3 regions of the Marinomonas sp. NPDC078689 genome follow, and region 1 is predicted to be linked to each of the others. Evidence: predicted binding sites of a transcription regulator. Region 1 holds the regulator's gene; each other region holds the start of a gene.
The links. Region 1 encodes LexA, which represses DNA repair genes until DNA is damaged. Its sites were predicted from a motif close to TACTGTNTANNTANACAGTA; they were not measured.

Region 2: recN (DNA repair protein RecN) is a predicted target of LexA. The motif match lies at 1,719-1,738, and genes of this name have one in related genera.
Region 3: dinB (DNA polymerase IV) is a predicted target of LexA. The motif match lies at 1,935-1,954, and genes of this name have one in related genera.

Annotation. Positions count from the first base shown of each region.
Region 1 is NZ_JBITUJ010000003.1:256,298-262,204, reverse strand. Features, by position in the region: gene topA (type I DNA topoisomerase) at 43-2,673, shown strand; gene ACIGBN_RS07435 (DUF6586 family protein) at 2,670-3,140, shown strand; gene ACIGBN_RS07430 (hypothetical protein) at 3,143-3,409, shown strand; gene lexA (transcriptional repressor LexA) at 3,457-4,077, opposite strand; gene dinG (ATP-dependent DNA helicase DinG) at 4,148-5,907, shown strand, end outside.
Region 2 is NZ_JBITUJ010000001.1:40,205-46,111, forward strand. Features, by position in the region: gene recN (DNA repair protein RecN) at 20-1,690, opposite strand; gene grpE (nucleotide exchange factor GrpE) at 2,065-2,643, shown strand; gene dnaK (molecular chaperone DnaK) at 2,744-4,672, shown strand; gene dnaJ (molecular chaperone DnaJ) at 4,836-5,907, shown strand, end outside.
Region 3 is NZ_JBITUJ010000009.1:89,932-95,838, forward strand. Features, by position in the region: gene ACIGBN_RS14575 (flagellar assembly protein T N-terminal domain-containing protein) at 1-1,020, opposite strand, end outside; gene ACIGBN_RS14580 (LPP20 family lipoprotein) at 1,020-1,637, opposite strand; gene dinB (DNA polymerase IV) at 1,972-3,033, shown strand; gene ACIGBN_RS14590 (hypothetical protein) at 3,102-4,082, shown strand; gene ACIGBN_RS14595 (alpha/beta hydrolase) at 4,270-4,938, shown strand; gene ACIGBN_RS14600 (inositol monophosphatase family protein) at 4,968-5,765, shown strand; gene ACIGBN_RS14605 (DUF2489 domain-containing protein) at 5,849-5,907, shown strand, end outside.

The DNA of each region.
Region 1 (5,907 bases):
CATACATTTTGCAGACGGACTTAATAAGGCTTATACAGTTCAATGGGAAAATCACTGGTTATCGTGGAATCGCCCGCTAAGGCGAAAACCATCAATAAATACCTAGGCAACGATTATGTTGTTAAATCGAGTGTGGGACACATTCGAGACTTACCTTCGGGTACAACAGCAAAATCAACTCCGCAGGAGCGCGCAAAACAAGCGGCCCTGACGCGAAAGATGAGCCCGGAAGAAAAGGTTGAGCACAAGCGTCGCAAATCTCGTCAGCAGTTGATTTCGCGCATGGGTGTCGACCCTGAAAATAACTGGGAAGCGCATTACGAAGTGCTTCCAGGTAAAGAAAAGGTGGTGGATGAATTACGCCGCCTTGCTAAAAATGCTGACACTATTTATCTCGCAACCGATTTGGATAGAGAGGGTGAGGCCATTGCATGGCACCTTCGTGAAGCCATCGGTGGCGACGACAGTCGCTATAAACGCGTGGTGTTTAACGAGATTACTAAAAAAGCCATTCAAGCGGCGTTTGAAACCCCATCCGAACTGGATATGAACCGTGTAAATGCACAGCAAGCGCGTCGTTTCTTAGATCGCGTTGTTGGCTTCATGGTCTCGCCATTATTGTGGGCGAAAGTGGCTCGTGGCTTGTCCGCAGGTCGCGTTCAGTCGGTTGCGGTGCGCTTGATCGTAGAGCGAGAAAAAGAAATTCGTGCTTTTGTTCCTGATGAATTTTGGGAATTGGACGCAGAGCTCACCACGCCAGCCAAAGACACAATCAAATTTGCCGCGGTAAAATATCAGGGCAAAGAATACCGTCCTGAAAGCCAGGCGCAATCTGATGAGCATGTCGCGCGTTTGAACGGCGCTCAGTATCTGGTCAGCAATCGCGAAGACAAGCCGACTAGCAGCAAGCCTTCCGCTCCGTTTATTACCTCGACGTTGCAGCAAGCCGCCAGCACTCGTCTTGGTTATGGCGTGAAGAAAACCATGATGTTGGCTCAGCGTTTGTACGAAGCGGGTTACATCACTTACATGCGTACCGACTCGACCAATTTGAGTTTGGAAGCGGTTGATGCCTTGCGTGGTTACATTGTTGAGAAGTTCGGCAAAGACTATTTGCCAGAAGAACCGATTCGATACAGCAGCAAAGAAGGCGCTCAAGAGGCCCACGAGGCGATTCGTCCTTCTGATGTCAGTGTGCGTCAAGAAGACCTGCTAAGCATGGAGAAAGACGCTCACCGCCTGTATGAGTTGATTCGTGCACAGTTTATGGCGTGTCAGATGACTCCAGCGCTTTACACCTCCACCACGGTGACGGTAACCGCCGGCGATTATGAGTTTAAGGCCAAAGGGCGTATTTTACGTTTTGATGGTTACACTCGTGCGATGCAGGGTGTTGTGAAAAAAGGCGATGACAATATTCTGCCTGATGTATCAAAAGGCGAGACCTTGTCTCTTGAGTCCTTGTTGCCAGAACAGCACTTTACTAAGCCGTCAGCGCGCTTTAGTGAAGCGAGTTTGGTAAAAGAGCTTGAAAAGCGTGGCATCGGCCGACCATCTACCTACGCCTCGATTATTTCTACCATCCAAGATCGTGGTTATGTTCGCGTTGAAAACCGTCGTTTTTATGCCGAAAAAATGGGCGACATTGTCACCGAGAGGCTAGTAGGGAGTTTCCACTCCTTAATGAATTACAGTTTTACCGCGCAAATGGAAGAGCAGCTTGATGAAGTCGCAGAAGGTCGCGAGAACTGGATTGAAGCGCTGAATGCCTTTTATCAAGGATTTAGCAGTGTGTTGGCGAAAGCAGAAGACCCAGAAGAGGGGATGCTGCTGAATGCACCAACACCAACGGACATCGAATGTCCGACTTGTTCACGTCCAATGCAGATTCGTACCGCGAGTACGGGTGTGTTTATGTCGTGTTCTGGTTACGCATTACCACCGAAAGAGCGTTGTAAAGCAACGATCAATCTAACTCGTGGTGAAGAAGCCGTGGCCGTTGATGACGACGAAGCGGAATCTAAAGCACTGATTAACAAGCGCCGTTGTAGTATCTGTAGTTCTGCAATGGACAGCTACTTGATGGACGAACATCGTAAGCTGCATGTCTGTGGTAATAACCCGACTTGCCCAGGTTACGAAGTGGAAGAAGGTACCTTTAAAATTAAAGGCTACGATGGTCCTGTGCTTGAGTGCGACAAGTGTGGCTCAGAGATGCAGCTTAAAACTGGACGATTTGGTAAGTATTTTGGCTGTACCAGCGAAGATTGTAAAAACACGCGTAAGTTGCTGAAAAGCGGCGAAGCGGCGCCACCGAAAATGGACCCTGTGCCTATGCCTGACCTTGCTTGTCAGAAAGTAGAAGACCATTATGTGCTGCGCGATGGGGCAACTGGTCTGTTCTTGGCGGCGAGCCAATTTCCACGTAAGCGAGAAACTCGAGCACCCTTGGTGAAAGAGTTGTTGCCTTACATGGAACAAATTGACCCTAAATATCACTTTTTCTCTACTGCGCCAGTGATGGATGCAGAAGGACGCCCGACCATTGTTCGTTACAGTCGTAAAACCAAAGAACAATACGTGATGACCGAGGAAGAAGGCAAACCAACGGGCTGGAAAGCATTTTATGTTGGTAAGCAGTGGGTGATCGAAGAAGGGAAGAAAAAGAAATGAGTGCGGCGACTCCGGCGAGTCTCACCAACCAAAAATTAGATTCGGCGCGTCGCTTCCTACGCCAAAGCCAAGACGGAAATGAGTCTTGGTTGAGCGTAGGGCTAGAAAGCGCGGCCATCTTTCATTTGCGAAGTGCGCTGAATGGTTTGTTGCAAGAGGTGAGTCTGGCGTACCAGCTCGCCTCTGGCTTGCAGCTAGAGAGTTTACTAAGAGAAGCGCAAGCTAACGGTGTTGTGGTGCCTGTATTAGCAGAATTGCAAGACTTGTCGTCACAGCCAAATTCTTGGTTAAATCAATTGGAGCAAGCTTACTTGGTTCAATTCGAATGTCGTTCATCGATGTTTGCGAAAGCCAGTGAGGCAAATTTGATTGGTCGTGGTGGAGATGACGGCGCATCGATTAATTTGTTTTTATCAAAGCTGACGGAGTTGGTGTTGCGTTTTAGAGAAGAGTCCTCAGAGTATTAAATATGAAAGAATCTTATCTCGAAATAGTTGAGCTGGATAACGGTGATATTGTGTTACGTCCGGTGGGCGACGAAGGCGAGACGACCGAGCCTTTGGCCACATTGAGCATTTCGGACGATACTAAAGATTATCTTAAAGAACGTTATTTTGAATTGGCTAAATGTATGTTTCATGCCGGCATTGATTTTGTTTATTCAGAAGAGCCAACGTTTGGCGATGAAACAGAACATCTAGACGATATGGATCTAAGGCCAAAAATTCTCCATTAAAAAAGGCGAAGTGTTTGCTTCGCCTTTTTTGTGTTTTGCTGGCTTAGTTAGATGGTTTGGCGAATGACGCCAACGGAGAGTCCTTCAATGGCAAACTCTTCGCTTTCTAAGTCCACAATGATGTCGTCAAAATCTTCATTCTCTGGTGCTAAGCGGATAATGCTGCCTTTTTGAAAGAAGCGTTTTACAGTGACTTCTTCTCCAATGCGCGCAACAACGATTTGCCCGTCTCGTATGGCGGTTGTTTTGTGCACGGCAAGTAAGTCGCCTTCCATAATGCCAATATTTTTCATACTGGTGCCTGAGACAGACAGAAGATAGTCTGCTTTAGGTGAGAACATGGCGGCAGGAACATTGACGTGAGACGCAATGTTTTCTTGGGCAAGAATCGGGAAGCCGGCGGCGACTTTACCAATAACAGGCAGCCCAGGCTCGATGTTTTCGGCGGGGGCTGGCTCTTCAAGTAAGCGGATGCCGCGTGATGCCCCAGAAAGCATTTCGATTGCGCCTTTCTTGGCAAGAGCCTTCAGGTGTTCTTCAGCGGCATTAGGGGATTTGAATCCTAGGCGGCTGGCGATTTCTGCGCGTGTCGGAGGAAAGCCAGTCTCGCTAATAAATTCGCGAATGGTTTCTAGTACGTCAGATTGTCTGTTGGTTAATTTAATCATAGCGCCATCTGGTTGTTTATACAGTAACTGTTATTATATACAGCATTATTCAAGATACTCAATAATTTAAATGCTTTCAGACGAACTAAAAACACAAATTCATCTTGCTTACCGCGCCTCACTGGAAGCAAAGTCCCATAAACCTAGGGTTGGTCAGCGTCAGATGATCGGCGCGATCGCTCGCACCTTGGGGAATATTAAACAAGACAGCGAAGGTGAACGCTTAGGTGAAAAGCACGTGGCTGTGGTTGAGGCCGGTACGGGTACGGGTAAAACTTTATCCTATTGCCTTGCGGCGATTCCGATTGCGAAGGCGCGTGGCCTCAAGTTGATTATTTCGACGGCTACCGTGGCGTTGCAAGAGCAGATTCTGCACAAGGAATTGCCTAATTTACTGGAACACACGGCTTTAAGCTTTAAATACACCTTGGCAAAAGGGCGTGGGCGCTATCTTTGTTTGAATAACCTTGAAGGGTTTTTGAGCACAGAAGAGCAGGGCATGGAAGACATGTTTGCCGGTTTGTTTGAGCAGCATTTGCAGGTTGATGATGTGAATACGCCGCTTTATCAAGAGATGGATCTTGCCTTGTCTAAAGGTGAGTGGGATGGCGACAAAGACAACTGGGAAGGCATTATCCGCGATCAGGATTGGCGCCGTCTGACCACGGATCATCAGCAGTGTACCAATCGCAATTGTGCGAATTATTCTGCTTGCCCATTTTTCAAAGCCCGCGGTGAGATTGAAGATGCCGACGTGATTGTTGCTAACCATGATTTGGTGTTGGCGGATCTTTCCCTTGGTGGCGGTGCTATTCTAACGCCGCCTAAAGAAACGATTTATGTTTTTGATGAAGGACATCACCTACCAGATAAAGCCATTGGTCATTTCCGTCATGAAGTGCGCTTGCAGCAAAGTATTACTTGGTTACGACAGTTAGAAAAAAATCTGGTGAACTTAAAGCAAGAGTTGACCGACGATGTCAGTTTGACCGGGCAGTTGTTGCTTAAAATTCCTCAGCAAATCCAAGCCATTGTGAATTTTATTCAGTATGCACAACAAGGTTTAGCGCCTTATATTCAAGGTTTGGGCTTGGATCAGGATAACAATCAGCATCGCTTTGAATTTGGGGTTATTCCCGATGAGTTGCGCCAGCTGGCGTATAGTTTGCAGACCTCATACCAAAAACTCTTCAATAATATTGAAAGTATTCAGGATGAGTGTAAAAAGACCAAACAAAATGAAGGGATGGGAGTGACGCCCGAAACGGCCGAAACTTGGCAGCCGATTTTGGGGGTGATTTTAGGCCGACTGGAGCAGTGTGTTGAGTTGTGGCGACTTTATTCTGCCGTGGATGATCAAAAGTACCCGCCTAATGCGCGTTGGTTAGTGGTCACAGGGCAGGGCATGGAGCAGGATATTGAGCTGGGTGGTTCGCCAATCTTGGCGGCGCACACCTTGCGTCAGCAGCTTTGGGATAAGTGTTTTGGCGCCGTTGTGACCTCGGCTACACTGACAGCGCTGAATCAATTTCATCGCTTCAATATGCGTTCTGGGGTGCCTCAAGAAAGCGAATACCTGCGCGTATTGAGCCCTTTTGACTTTCAAAAGCATGGTTTGTTGGTGATTCCAGACATGGAAAACGAACCGAATCGTGTGGAACAGCACACCAAAGAAATTGTCCAGTATCTTGATAAGCAAGTGGATAAGGAAAAAGGCAGTTTGGTATTGTTTTCTTCGCGTCGTCAAATGGAAGAAGTTGCGCAGTCTTTGGCACCAGGTTTGCAAGAAGTGCTGCTGATGCAAGGAGAGCAATCGAAACGGGTGATTTT
Region 2 (5,907 bases), on a different contig from region 1:
GCCCTTATCCGCTTATTTTTTATTGTAAATGCACGTTACCAAGCATTTCTTTAGCGTGAGCTAACGTTTGTTCGGTTAACTCGAGACCTCCCAGTAAGCGCGCAATTTCCTGCGTGCGCTCAGTATCTTGTAATTGAGACACTTGTGACGACGTCGCCTCATTGGCTACTTGCTTACTCACTCGCAAATGCTGATTGCCTTGGGCCGCCACTTGCGCCAAATGTGTTACACAGAAAACTTGTCCTCGTTTCCCTACCGAGCGCAACATGCGCCCGACCACTTCCGCAATCCCTCCACTTATACCGACATCCACCTCGTCAAATACCAAGGTAGGAATCACTGAGGTGTGCGCGGTGACGACTTGAATGCCTAAGCTTATCCGTGACAATTCCCCGCCAGACGCGACTTTCCGTAATGGTTGCGCGGGCTGTCCAGGGTTCGATGCAATCATGTATTCAATGTCTTCAAAACCATTCGCAGACACTTGATTAAGTGGTTGGCAATCAATGAAAAAGCGTGCGTGGGGCATGCCGAGCCCATGTATTTGTTCTTCGACTTGCCTTGCGAGAAGGTCTTTCGCTGCCATGCGTTTTTCTGTCAATGTGGTCGCGAGCGCCGTGAGAGTTTCATAGGCGCGCTCTTCGCTTTCTTTGAGCTGGTCAATGGTTTCTTCGCTGCCTTGCAGCAAGGCCAGCTCAGCGTCCACGGACTCTCGCAATATTAATAAAGCTTCTGGCAGTACCTTGTGTTTGCGTGCTGTGTCGTAGATGTCAGTAAGGCGTTGCTCTATCTCACTGAGTCGCTCTGGGTTTTGCTCTAATGTGTCTTGATAGTGATGCAGGCTGTCGGCCGCCTCTTGGGCTTGAATGAGCGCTGCATTCATCATTTCAAGCGCTTCTTCTAGCTCTTTGGTTGCGGGGGCTATTTGGCTGGCGCTTTGCACTGCTTGGTTGAGCAATGAGCAAACGGTGCCCTCATCGCTATCAATTAATATGCCGCTGACTTGATACGCTTTTTGCTGGGAGTCTGCGATATTGGCCAAGAACGCTTGCTCGTTTTCAAGCTCGATAATCTCGCCTTCTTTTAAATCGAGTTGTTCTAATTCTTGGGACTGATACGCCAATAGCTGAATTTTTGCTTCTTGTTCAGAAGAGCGGTTTTGTTGTGCGGCGAGGGCTTCTCTTAGTTGTCGCCATACGCTGTATTGCTGGCTGACTTGTTTTGCGAGCTCCGTTAATTGGCCGAATTCGTCGACTTGTTGTCGCTGGGCGCTCTTTTTAAGTAAAGATTGATGTTCGTGTTGGCCATGAATATCGACCAAATGACTGCCCGCTTCTTTTAAATCCGAGAGCGTACAAGGGCGACCATTGATATAAGCTTTAGAACGACCTTCTTTGCTAATAACGCGGCGTAATATGCAGTGCTGATCCTGATCTAGATCGCGCTCTTCTAGCCAATTGAATACATGAGGGTACTGCGTAATATCAAACGTCGCGCTAATATCGGCCTTTTTTTCCCCGTGTCGAACCACCGCAGCATCGGTTCTGCCACCTAAGCAAAGCGACAAGGCGTCTACCATAATGGATTTGCCGGCGCCGGTTTCACCGGAGATCACAGTCATGCCTGTTTTGAATTCCAAATCTAAGGTGTCAACAATGGCAAAATTGGATATAGCGATGCTTGTTAGCATAATACGCTCCACATGAGGAAAAAATTTTATATGGTTATTTATACAGTAGTTTGTCATTTTTTGACAAGTAGGAGAAGAAAATTAATGTGGATTTAATACAATTAAACCGCGCACCGTCGTGCCTAATGAGTCGAAAAGATCATTATTCAGAGCCTAAGGAAGGTGAAATTGAGCCAGTTCTGTTAATTCTGTTCACTGTCATTTTTAGCACAACAACAGGTTATTATTGTGATCTTAGCCATCACTCTGCCTCTGTATTCACATCTTCTTGCCATTCCCATTAAATTTATGAGGTTTTACTGTTGAAAGGTAAAAAGCTGGCCCCATATAGCCAACACAGTTAGAGAATACTTTCTGTTATTTGGAGTGAAGAAATGAGTGATCAGCAAAAAAATTCTAATTTAGAAGCGGAGCAAGATTTGAATAGCGAAGCAGAAAATCAAGCAACAGAAGAGCTTTTAGAGCCTGAAGCAGAGCTTCTAGAAGAAACGCCTGAAAGTGAAGAGCTTGCTAAAGCATTGGAAGAAGCCGCGCAGTACAAAGAAGCGGCACTTCGTGCTCAAGCGGATGCACAAAATGTTCGCAGACGTGCAGAGCTAGATGTTGAGAAAGCGCATAAATTTGGCCTAGAAAAATTCGCCAAATCTATCATCAATGTCGCTGACAATCTTGAGCGAGCGCTAACGTCCGCGCCTGAGACTGGCGAATCTGACCCGGTTCGTGAAGGTGTTGAGTTAACGTTGAAAGACTTGTTGGAAACCTTGGCTCGCTTTGAAGTGAAGCAAGTTGATCCACATGGCGAACCGTTCACTCCAGAGTTGCACCAAGCCATTACTATGGTGCCAAACCCTGAGTTAGAGCCGAACACCGTGATGGATGTTGTGCAGAAGGGTTATACGCTTCATGGCCGCTTATTACGCCCAGCGATGGTCGTTGTTTCGAGCGCAGCATAAAGACCGTCATTTTTTTGACACTGATCGGTTGAAAAGCTCAAAAGCGTACCCAAATACAGAATTATCATTGAAATAAACGAATTTATAGGAGAGACACACCATGGGTAGAATCATTGGTATTGACTTAGGTACAACAAACTCTTGTGTTGCTGTACTAGATGGCGAAAAAGCTCGCGTAATTGAAAACGCTGAAGGCGATCGCACCACACCATCCATCGTTGCATTTGCAGAAGATGGCGAAGTATTAGTGGGTCAATCCGCTAAGCGTCAGGCTGTCACCAACCCAACCAATACCTTGTTTGCGGTTAAGCGTTTGATCGGTCGTCGCTTTGAAGACAAAGTGGTACAAAAAGACATCTCAATGGTGCCTTACAAAATCGTAGCTGCGGATAACGGCGACGCTTGGGTAGAAATTAAAGGCGAGAAGAAAGCACCGCCACAAATTTCCGCTGAAGTTCTTAAGAAAATGAAGAAAACAGCTGAAGATTACCTAGGCGAGAAAGTAACAGAAGCGGTTATCACGGTTCCTGCTTACTTCAACGATTCTCAGCGTCAAGCAACAAAAGACGCGGGTAAAATTGCAGGCCTAGAAGTTAAACGTATTATCAACGAGCCAACAGCAGCAGCATTGGCTTACGGCCTAGACAAGAGCAGCGGCGACTCTACTATCGCGGTTTATGACCTTGGTGGTGGTACGTTCGATATCTCTATCATCGAAATTGCTGACGTTGATGGCGAGAAGCAATTCGAAGTATTGTCTACAAACGGTGATACTTTCCTAGGTGGTGAAGATTTCGACATGCGCGTTATCGAATTCCTAGCGGCTGAGTTCAAGAAAGACACTGGTATCGATCTACACAACGATCCACTAGCGCTACAACGTTTGAAAGAAGCGGGTGAGAAAGCGAAAGTTGAATTGTCTTCTTCTTCACAAACTGAAGTGAACTTACCTTACATCACGGCTGACGCATCAGGTCCTAAACACTTGAACGTGAAATTGACTCGTTCTAAGTTGGAGTCTTTGGTTGAAGAGCTAGTTCTTAACTCTCTTGAGCCTTGCCGCCAAGCATTGAAAGACGCAGACCTTTCTGCTTCTGACATCGACGAAGTTATCTTGGTTGGTGGTCAAACTCGTATGCCTCTTGTGCAAGCGAAAGTAACTGAATTCTTCGGTAAAGAGCCACGTAAAGACGTAAACCCTGATGAAGCCGTAGCAATCGGTGCTTCTATTCAAGGTGCGGTACTTTCTGGTGATGTAAAAGACGTGCTTCTTCTAGACGTGACTCCACTGTCTCTAGGTATCGAGACTATGGGTGGTGTAATGACGGCCTTGATCGAGAAAAACACAACGATTCCGACTAAGAAATCGCAAACTTTCTCGACCGCTGAAGACAACCAAAATGCAGTGACTATCCATGCATTGCAAGGTGAGCGTAAACAAGCGTCTCAGAACAAATCTCTAGGTCGTTTCGACTTGGCTGACATTCCACCTGCTCCACGTGGTGTGCCACAAATCGAAGTAAGCTTCGATCTTGATGCCAACGGTATCTTGAGCGTGTCTGCGAAAGACAAAGCGACAGGCAAAGAACAGTCTATCGTGATCAAAGCATCTTCTGGTCTAAGCGATGAAGAAGTGGAAAAAATGGTTCAGGATGCTGAAGCTAACGCGGAAGAAGATCGCAAGTTCGAAGAACTTGTACAGGTTCGCAACACAGCAGATGGCATGATCCACGCGACTCGTAAAACGTTGACTGATGCTGGCGATAAAGCAACAGAAGAAGAGAAAACAGCGATTGAAACAGCGATCACTGAACTTGAAGAAGCGTTAACATCTAACGACAAAGAGAAGATCGAAGAGAAAACCAATGCGTTGACTCAAGCATCTGGCTCTTTAGCTCAGAAGATGTACGCTGAAGCAGAAGGTGCTCAAGCTGGCGCTCAACCAGGTGCTGAAGAAGCCGCTTCTGGTAAAGCTCAGGATGATGCAGTAGACGCTGAATTCGAAGAAGTAAAAGACGACAAAAAATAAGCCGTAACGCTTTTTTTCGTCACCCTAGTTTTAAGGGTTGCTATAGCGAACACGGTTTTAGGACCGTGTTTTGCTATTTGTAGACCAGTGAATAGGGGCGCAGATACACGGATATCTATTCAAATTTTTCAATTCAGACTTTATCTATTCAGGAATGCCAGCGATGAGCAAAAGAGACTATTACGACGTTCTTGGGGTGGCCAAAGGCGCGGATAAAAAAGACATCAAAAAAGCTTATCGCTCCTTAGCGAATAAGTACCATCCGGATAAGAACCCAGACAATCCAGAAGCTCTGGATAAATTCAAAGAAGTAGCAGAAGCCTACGAGATTTTATCTTCTGAAGAGAAGCGTGAAGCGTATGACCGCTTTGGGCACGAAGGTGTAAATGGTCAAGGCGGCGGCTACGGCGGCGGTGCTGGCGCGGGTGGTTTTAGCGATATCTTTGGCGATGTGTTTGGTGACATTTTCGGTGGCGGAGGTGGCGGCGGTCAAAGTCGTACACGCCGTGGTTCTGATTTACGTTACACCCTAGAATTAGATCTTGAGCAAGCGGTGTGGGGATGCGAAGAAAAAATCCGTATTCCAACATTGGTTAACTGTAATACGTGTGAAGGCTCCGGTGCGAAAAAAGGTTCTACACCGAAAACCTGTGGTACCTGTGGCGGTGCAGGCCAAGTACGCATGTCTCAAGGCTTCTTCTCAGTACAGCAAACGTGTCCAGAGTGCCATGGTCAAGGTCAGGTTATTTCTGACCCATGTACTGACTGTCATGGACAAGGCCGTACTCAAGAATACAAAACGCTTAATGTTAAAATTCCAGCGGGTGTTGATACAGGCGATCGTATCCGTCTTTCTGGAGAAGGCGAAGCCGGTGCACATGGTGGTCCAGCGGGCGACTTATTTGTGCAGGTGTCTGTTAAACCTCACAGCATCTTTGAACGTGATGGTGCCAACCTGTACTGCGAAGTACCGATTAGCTTCACGACCGCGGCGTTAGGCGGTGAGATCGATGTACCGACATTAGATGGTCGTGTGCGCTTGAAAGTGACGGCTGAGTGTCAAACCGGCAAGTTGTTCCGCTTACGTAACAAAGGTGTTAAGCCAGTTCGTGGTGGCCCACAAGGCGATTTGATTTGTAAGGTCGCTGTGGAAACACCAGTGAACTTAACCGCTCGTCAAAAAGAATTGTTGACCGAGTTGTCTGATAGCATGGGAGAAGAAAGTAACCACTCTC
Region 3 (5,907 bases), on a different contig from region 1:
GACGCTTAGTTTATCGCCTTGTTTAATTCCAGATAAAGAGCCGGCAGAAATATGAACGCGGTTGCCTTCGGTGTGAAATATGCTGGCAATAAAAGGTTGGCAGCGTAGTTTCTCACTGGTATCAATCGCACTTTCTCTTAAGATCTCTCGGACCACTTTACCGTAATGAACCGTCCAGAACTTGGCACTGCCAAAGCCTACACGTGCATTGTCTGCGATGTCCCACTCACCAATTTCGCTGTAGCGTTTTTGGAAAAAGAGTGCGCCGCTGAAACTGTCATAGATGTATAGATCTAGGACGAAGTTTCGTTCTTTTTGGATACCATCCTCTTGATTGTCAGAGGGACTATCGGGTGTTCTTAAATACAGCGGGCTAATGTCACGAATGACGCCGCTGATAATATATTGTACGCCCAGCTGCTGGCCGATACGAGTGACATTGCTTAACGCGCCTTCGTCGTTGATCGCCGATGGTGCATTAATAAGATCTGGGTAAATGGCGACGTTGGTTGCGTTCAAAGCCCGAAGAAAGCCTTGTTTGTTGATCGCATTGGCTAGATCTCTAGGAAGCTCCCTAGAAATATTATTGAGTCGCCCTAAGCTGGCTTGCTCTGGGTCTTGAAGTTTAAAGCCCGTCACGCCGACGGATTTTTGATAGAAGTTGGTCGCTCCATTGCCGCACTGAGAATCGGGTGTGACATTGACGCGAGCGACAACCGTAAGAAAGTCACCTTTGCGCTCTTCATGGAGGATTTTAGCTTGTTGAACGCGTCCAGCACTGCGAATTTGTATGTCGGAATCCAAATCGCCATTTTTTAGCCGATCATTTACGCTCACTCTAGAGCTGGATTGCAGAACGGCTTGTTTGATTGCTTGTTGCGTTGCTCGATAGCGTGCATCGTCTACATCGTCATTATAGACAATGGCCTTCCCGGTTGCGGTAACCGATTGCGCAAAGCTGGGTGCGATGGACAGCACCGAGAGCGCGATAAACAGACAATACTTACGTGTGAAAGACATTATTCAATCGTATAGAAATTAGCAGTGGAATTCGAGCGAGAGGCGTTCACTGTTTTGTAATTTTGGTGTGTCTGACATTGTGGGTTATTGGCAATATTGCTTGGCGAGCTAACGCATTCGCGGAAATTTTCCTGTAATGCCATTTCAACCACTGTTTCAAAGGTGCCATCTTCGTGTTCACGCTGAGATACGACCTTAGCGCCGACAAGGTAGGAGTCGATGTAAGAACGCAATTCGTCGTGTTGTAACACCATGTTATTCAAGGAGCTTGAACCGTCTAATTTCAAACCGTAGACACGTTCAGAAAGGTTTCGGTAAGCATCAAGAGTGGAGCTGCGCAGCGCCATAAGGCGAGCCTGAGACTTAGAAAAACGTTTGCTGGTGCTTACCGCAGCATAACCGGTTGCGTTAACAATAATTGGGGGTTGCTTCACGACGCGGCGAACTTGGCTTTGCGTGTTGGTGTTGAGCAGGCTGTTATTGCCAACGTCGACTGTGTTGCCGTTACAAGGTCCAACTGTGTTGCACTCTTCGCCTGTTCTTTGGAATAAATTCTGACAACCCGCAAGCGCTATACTCATTATGGCGATGGAAAATAATTTAAAACCTGATGTCATAATGGTGTCCCTGTCGTGTTTTATATAAAAAATCATGATAATTCTACGGTATAAAAGTGCATTTAATGGTGTAAAGAAGCAAGAAGCAGGCCACGGCTTGCTTTGATGCATTTTATACGATGCAAAATGTAAACTATTTTGCTTGTTAGCGTCCATGTTTGCTGGTGTAAATAAGCAAATTTCTGCTGTTTTTTTGGGAAATCTATACTTTCTCTTGGTTTTTTCTTTTTTACTTTAAGTGGTGTGGTAGCACAATGGCTCGATTGCGCTAGGTTGTTTTGCTTTGCTAAGTGTGTAGACTGTTTTTATATACAGTGTTTTCCTGAGCGTGACTATGTCTAACCCACGTAAAATTATTCACATTGATGCCGATTGCTTTTATGCCGCCATTGAAATGCGCGATGATCCTAGCTTATGCCAAGTGCCATTGGCGATTGGTGGTTCCTCCCAAACCAGAGGCGTATTAAGTACCGCTAACTATATCGCGCGCTCTTTCGGTGTTCGCTCTGCAATGCCAACGGCGGTGGCAAAGCGATTGTGCCCAGCTTTAATAGTCGTGCCTGGGAACATGGAAAAATATCGCCTTGCCTCGCGGCAAATGCATGCCATTTTTCGCCAGTACACAGACATTATTGAGCCGCTTTCTTTGGATGAAGCCTACCTTGATGTGACGGATTCTGACGCCTGCCAAGGCAGTGCGACGAGAATCGCTGAGCAAATTCGCCAGCAAGTTTTGGCGCAAATTGGTATCACTGTATCCGCTGGCGTGGCGACCAACAAATTCATTGCAAAAGTCGCCAGTGATTGGCAAAAGCCAGACGGCCTAACCACTATTCCCCCAGACCAACAGTTTGAATTTGTCTCGCAATTACCGGTTAAGTGCATTTCAGGTATTGGCAAGGTCTCTCAAGAGCGGCTTGCGGCGTTAGGGGTGTTTGTTTGCTCAGACCTGCAGAAAGTCGATTTCTCTATTTTGCAAAAAAACTTCGGCAGCATGGCTTTTCGCTTGTCTCAATATGCCCTTGGTATTGATCATCGGCCTGTGCAAACTTCCCGTGAGAGGAAGAGTGTGTCTGTGGAACATACGTTTGCCGAAGATCTGCAATCCTTGGAGTCGTGTTTGGCGCAATTGCCTGAGTTGCTCGCGAGTCTCGATCAGCGCATGGCTGGTCGTGGTTTTGATGCCCAAGTGAGCAAGTATTACCTCAAATTGAAATTTAACGATTTTAAGCAAACAACGATAGAGCAAGCGATTCAAAGTAGATTTTCGAAAGAGGTCTTTGTTGCTTTGTTAACGCGTGCCTACCAAAGGCAATCTCGTCCAGTGCGGCTGATTGGAGTGGGCTATCGTTTGTCCGCTCCCGCGCCCCGGCAGCTTGATATGATGTTTGAGTAGTGCTTAAAAAATAACCGCATTTTTATCTTGCTGCTATAGTTACTGAAGTAATGCGGAGGTACTGTCTTATGAATAGAAATCCCAAATTATTAAATGGCTGGAAGCATGAGGTGCCAGACTCGTTAGCGGGGCGTTTACGCTTTGAGGTTGAGCAAACTCTAAAAAGTTTGTACGCCAGCGATGCGTTAGTAGATCAATTAGGTGCTTTGTACTTACCTTTCTCAACTTGGTTAAGCAGTAAAGTGAAGTCGGCCAATGGCCCGTTAGTAGTGGGTCTTGGCGGGCCGCAGGGGTCAGGCAAAACGACTTTTAGTCGGGTCGTGAGCCGTGTGCTTTGTAAAGGCTTTGACATAAAGAGTATTGTGGTCAGTTTGGATGACTTATACAGAACGCGCAAAGATCGGCTCCATTATGCGCAGACCATGCACCCTCTATTTGCTACGCGAGGAGTGCCTGGTACTCATGATATTGATATGGCCTTGATGCTTTCTGAGCGGTTACGAACGCTGAAAGATGGCGAAATCATGAAGCTACCAGCGTTTGATAAATCCCTAGACGATAGAAAACCGGTGCATTTGTGGAGTGAAGTACAAGGTCCAGTGGACGTTATCTTTCTTGAAGGCTGGTGTGTTGGCGCATCGGCGTTAGGAGATGGACTGGATCAACCAATGAACCGTTTGGAAAAAGACAAAGATCAAGATGGGGTGTGGCGAAGTCTTATTAATCAGCACTTACAAGAAGGCTATAAAGACTTGTTCGCGAATATCGACATTATGATGTGGATGGAAGCGCCAGACTATGATGTTGTTTATCAATGGCGTAATAAACAAGAGCGCATGCTGGAAGCGCATCTGCATGATATTCATGGTGGTGTATTAGACACGCTTGATATCAAAGTGATGTCGCCAGAAGCGCTGAAAGGTTTTATGCAATATTACGAACGTCTTACTCGCCACCTTATGGCTACCATGTCTGAACGATCTGATGTTGTGTTTCGCCTTAATCATCAGCAAGAGGTGACGGGCTTGCGTTTTCCAACCGAGCATTAACGCTGTGGCGGGTTAATCTCGTCGAGTTGTCATAGTAAAGAGTTATCTACAATAAATATTTGTCGATATAATAGGCCATTGCTTAAAAAAAGAAGTGAACGAGTTTAGACTGCTCGTTCGCTTTTTTTTAACCTTATAGCCTATTTTTTGCCTGTACTGTTTGGGCCTGTATTTATTGGAGTAAAGAATGACAGATTTGTTGCCTTGTGTATTAGTAGAGGCGGCAGAAACAGCGGATGCAGCGATTATCTGGCTGCATGGATTAGGATCAGATGGGCATGATTTTGAATCCATAGTACCGGCATTAAAAATTCGCCCCGATCAAAAGTGGCGTTTTGTTTTTCCCCATGCACCGCAGCGCCCAGTGACGGTCAATGGCGGTATGGTGATGCGAGCTTGGTATGATATTTATGAAATGACGCTTGAACGCAAAGTAGATATGTTGAATATTGAAGAATCTTGCCAGCAAATCAGTGCTTTAATCGAAGCGCAAATCGCATCGGGAATTGATGCTTCTCGTATTATTCTGGCCGGTTTTTCACAAGGCGGCGTGATTGCTTATCAGCTAGCGTTAACCACCGAGCATACACTGGCAGGAGTGATGGCATTATCTACTTACCTGGCGAATAAATCTGATGTCCCTGCGGCGGCGGGCAGCCACAATGGTACAACTCCTTTCTTGATTCATCATGGATCTCAAGATCCTGTGGTGGCCCCTAGCTTGGCATTGGACGCGAAAAAAGCGTTAACGGATCAAGGGTTTAATGTTGAGTATAAAACCTATGAGATGCCTCATTCTGTTTGTCCGGAACAGATTGCTGATATTTCTGCATGGTTACACGCTCGTTTAGCTTGAGTTGGCTGGGTTAACAAAAGGAGAGCAAGATGACGCTGAACACAGACAAGTTGTTGGCATTCGCTAAACGGATTGCCTCCCACGCTGGCACTATCATGGTGGAGGCGAGGGAGAAGAAAGGTTTTTCTGCCGATTACAAAGCGGATCATGAGTTGGTGACATCAACCGATTTGGCGATCGATCATTATTTATGCCAAGAAATTATCGCAGCTTATCCTGATCATCGTATTCTTTCAGAAGAGTCTTCTCCTAATTTGTCTTTGGATGCTGTGCCGACATGGGTGATAGACCCTATTGATGGCACGGTGAATTTTGCGCACCATCATCGTCATGTTGCTGTGTCTATTGGTTTATACGTTGACGGTCAGCGCTTGTTAGGGGTCGTGTATGCTCCTTTCCTAGACGAATGTTACTGGGCCATTAAAGGTCAAGGTGCGTATTTGAACGGTGAACGTTTGTGGGTTGCCGATGGGGTTAGCTTACGCAATGCGTTAGTGGCCACTGGGTTTCCCTACCAAAAAAATGCGCTCGAAAAGCTGATTAAACGGGTTTCAAATGTATTACATCAATGTCAGGATGTGCGACGTAATGGGTCCGCAGCATTGGATCTATGTTGGGTCGCGGCAGGGCGATTACAGGCTTATTATGAATCCGTAAAACCATGGGATATGGCGGCAGGAGCCTTGATTGCTGTAGAGGCAGGCGCTGTCTTAGGGCGCTATGATGAGGTTGAATCTGCCTGGCCATTGGAGATTAACGGTGATTCGTTATTGGTTTGTGCGCCATCATTATATGATGCGATGCAACAAGTGTTGGCCGTGGATTAGTATGATGCCACTGGGGTACTTGAGCCAACTTTCTTAAATTAAGTGAATGATGAGTTAATTCTCATGATTAATATTGGATTTTTATGTCTTTTACTGTCTTTATAATACTGATTATCGGCTGTATTGCGGTTATATCTGCGTC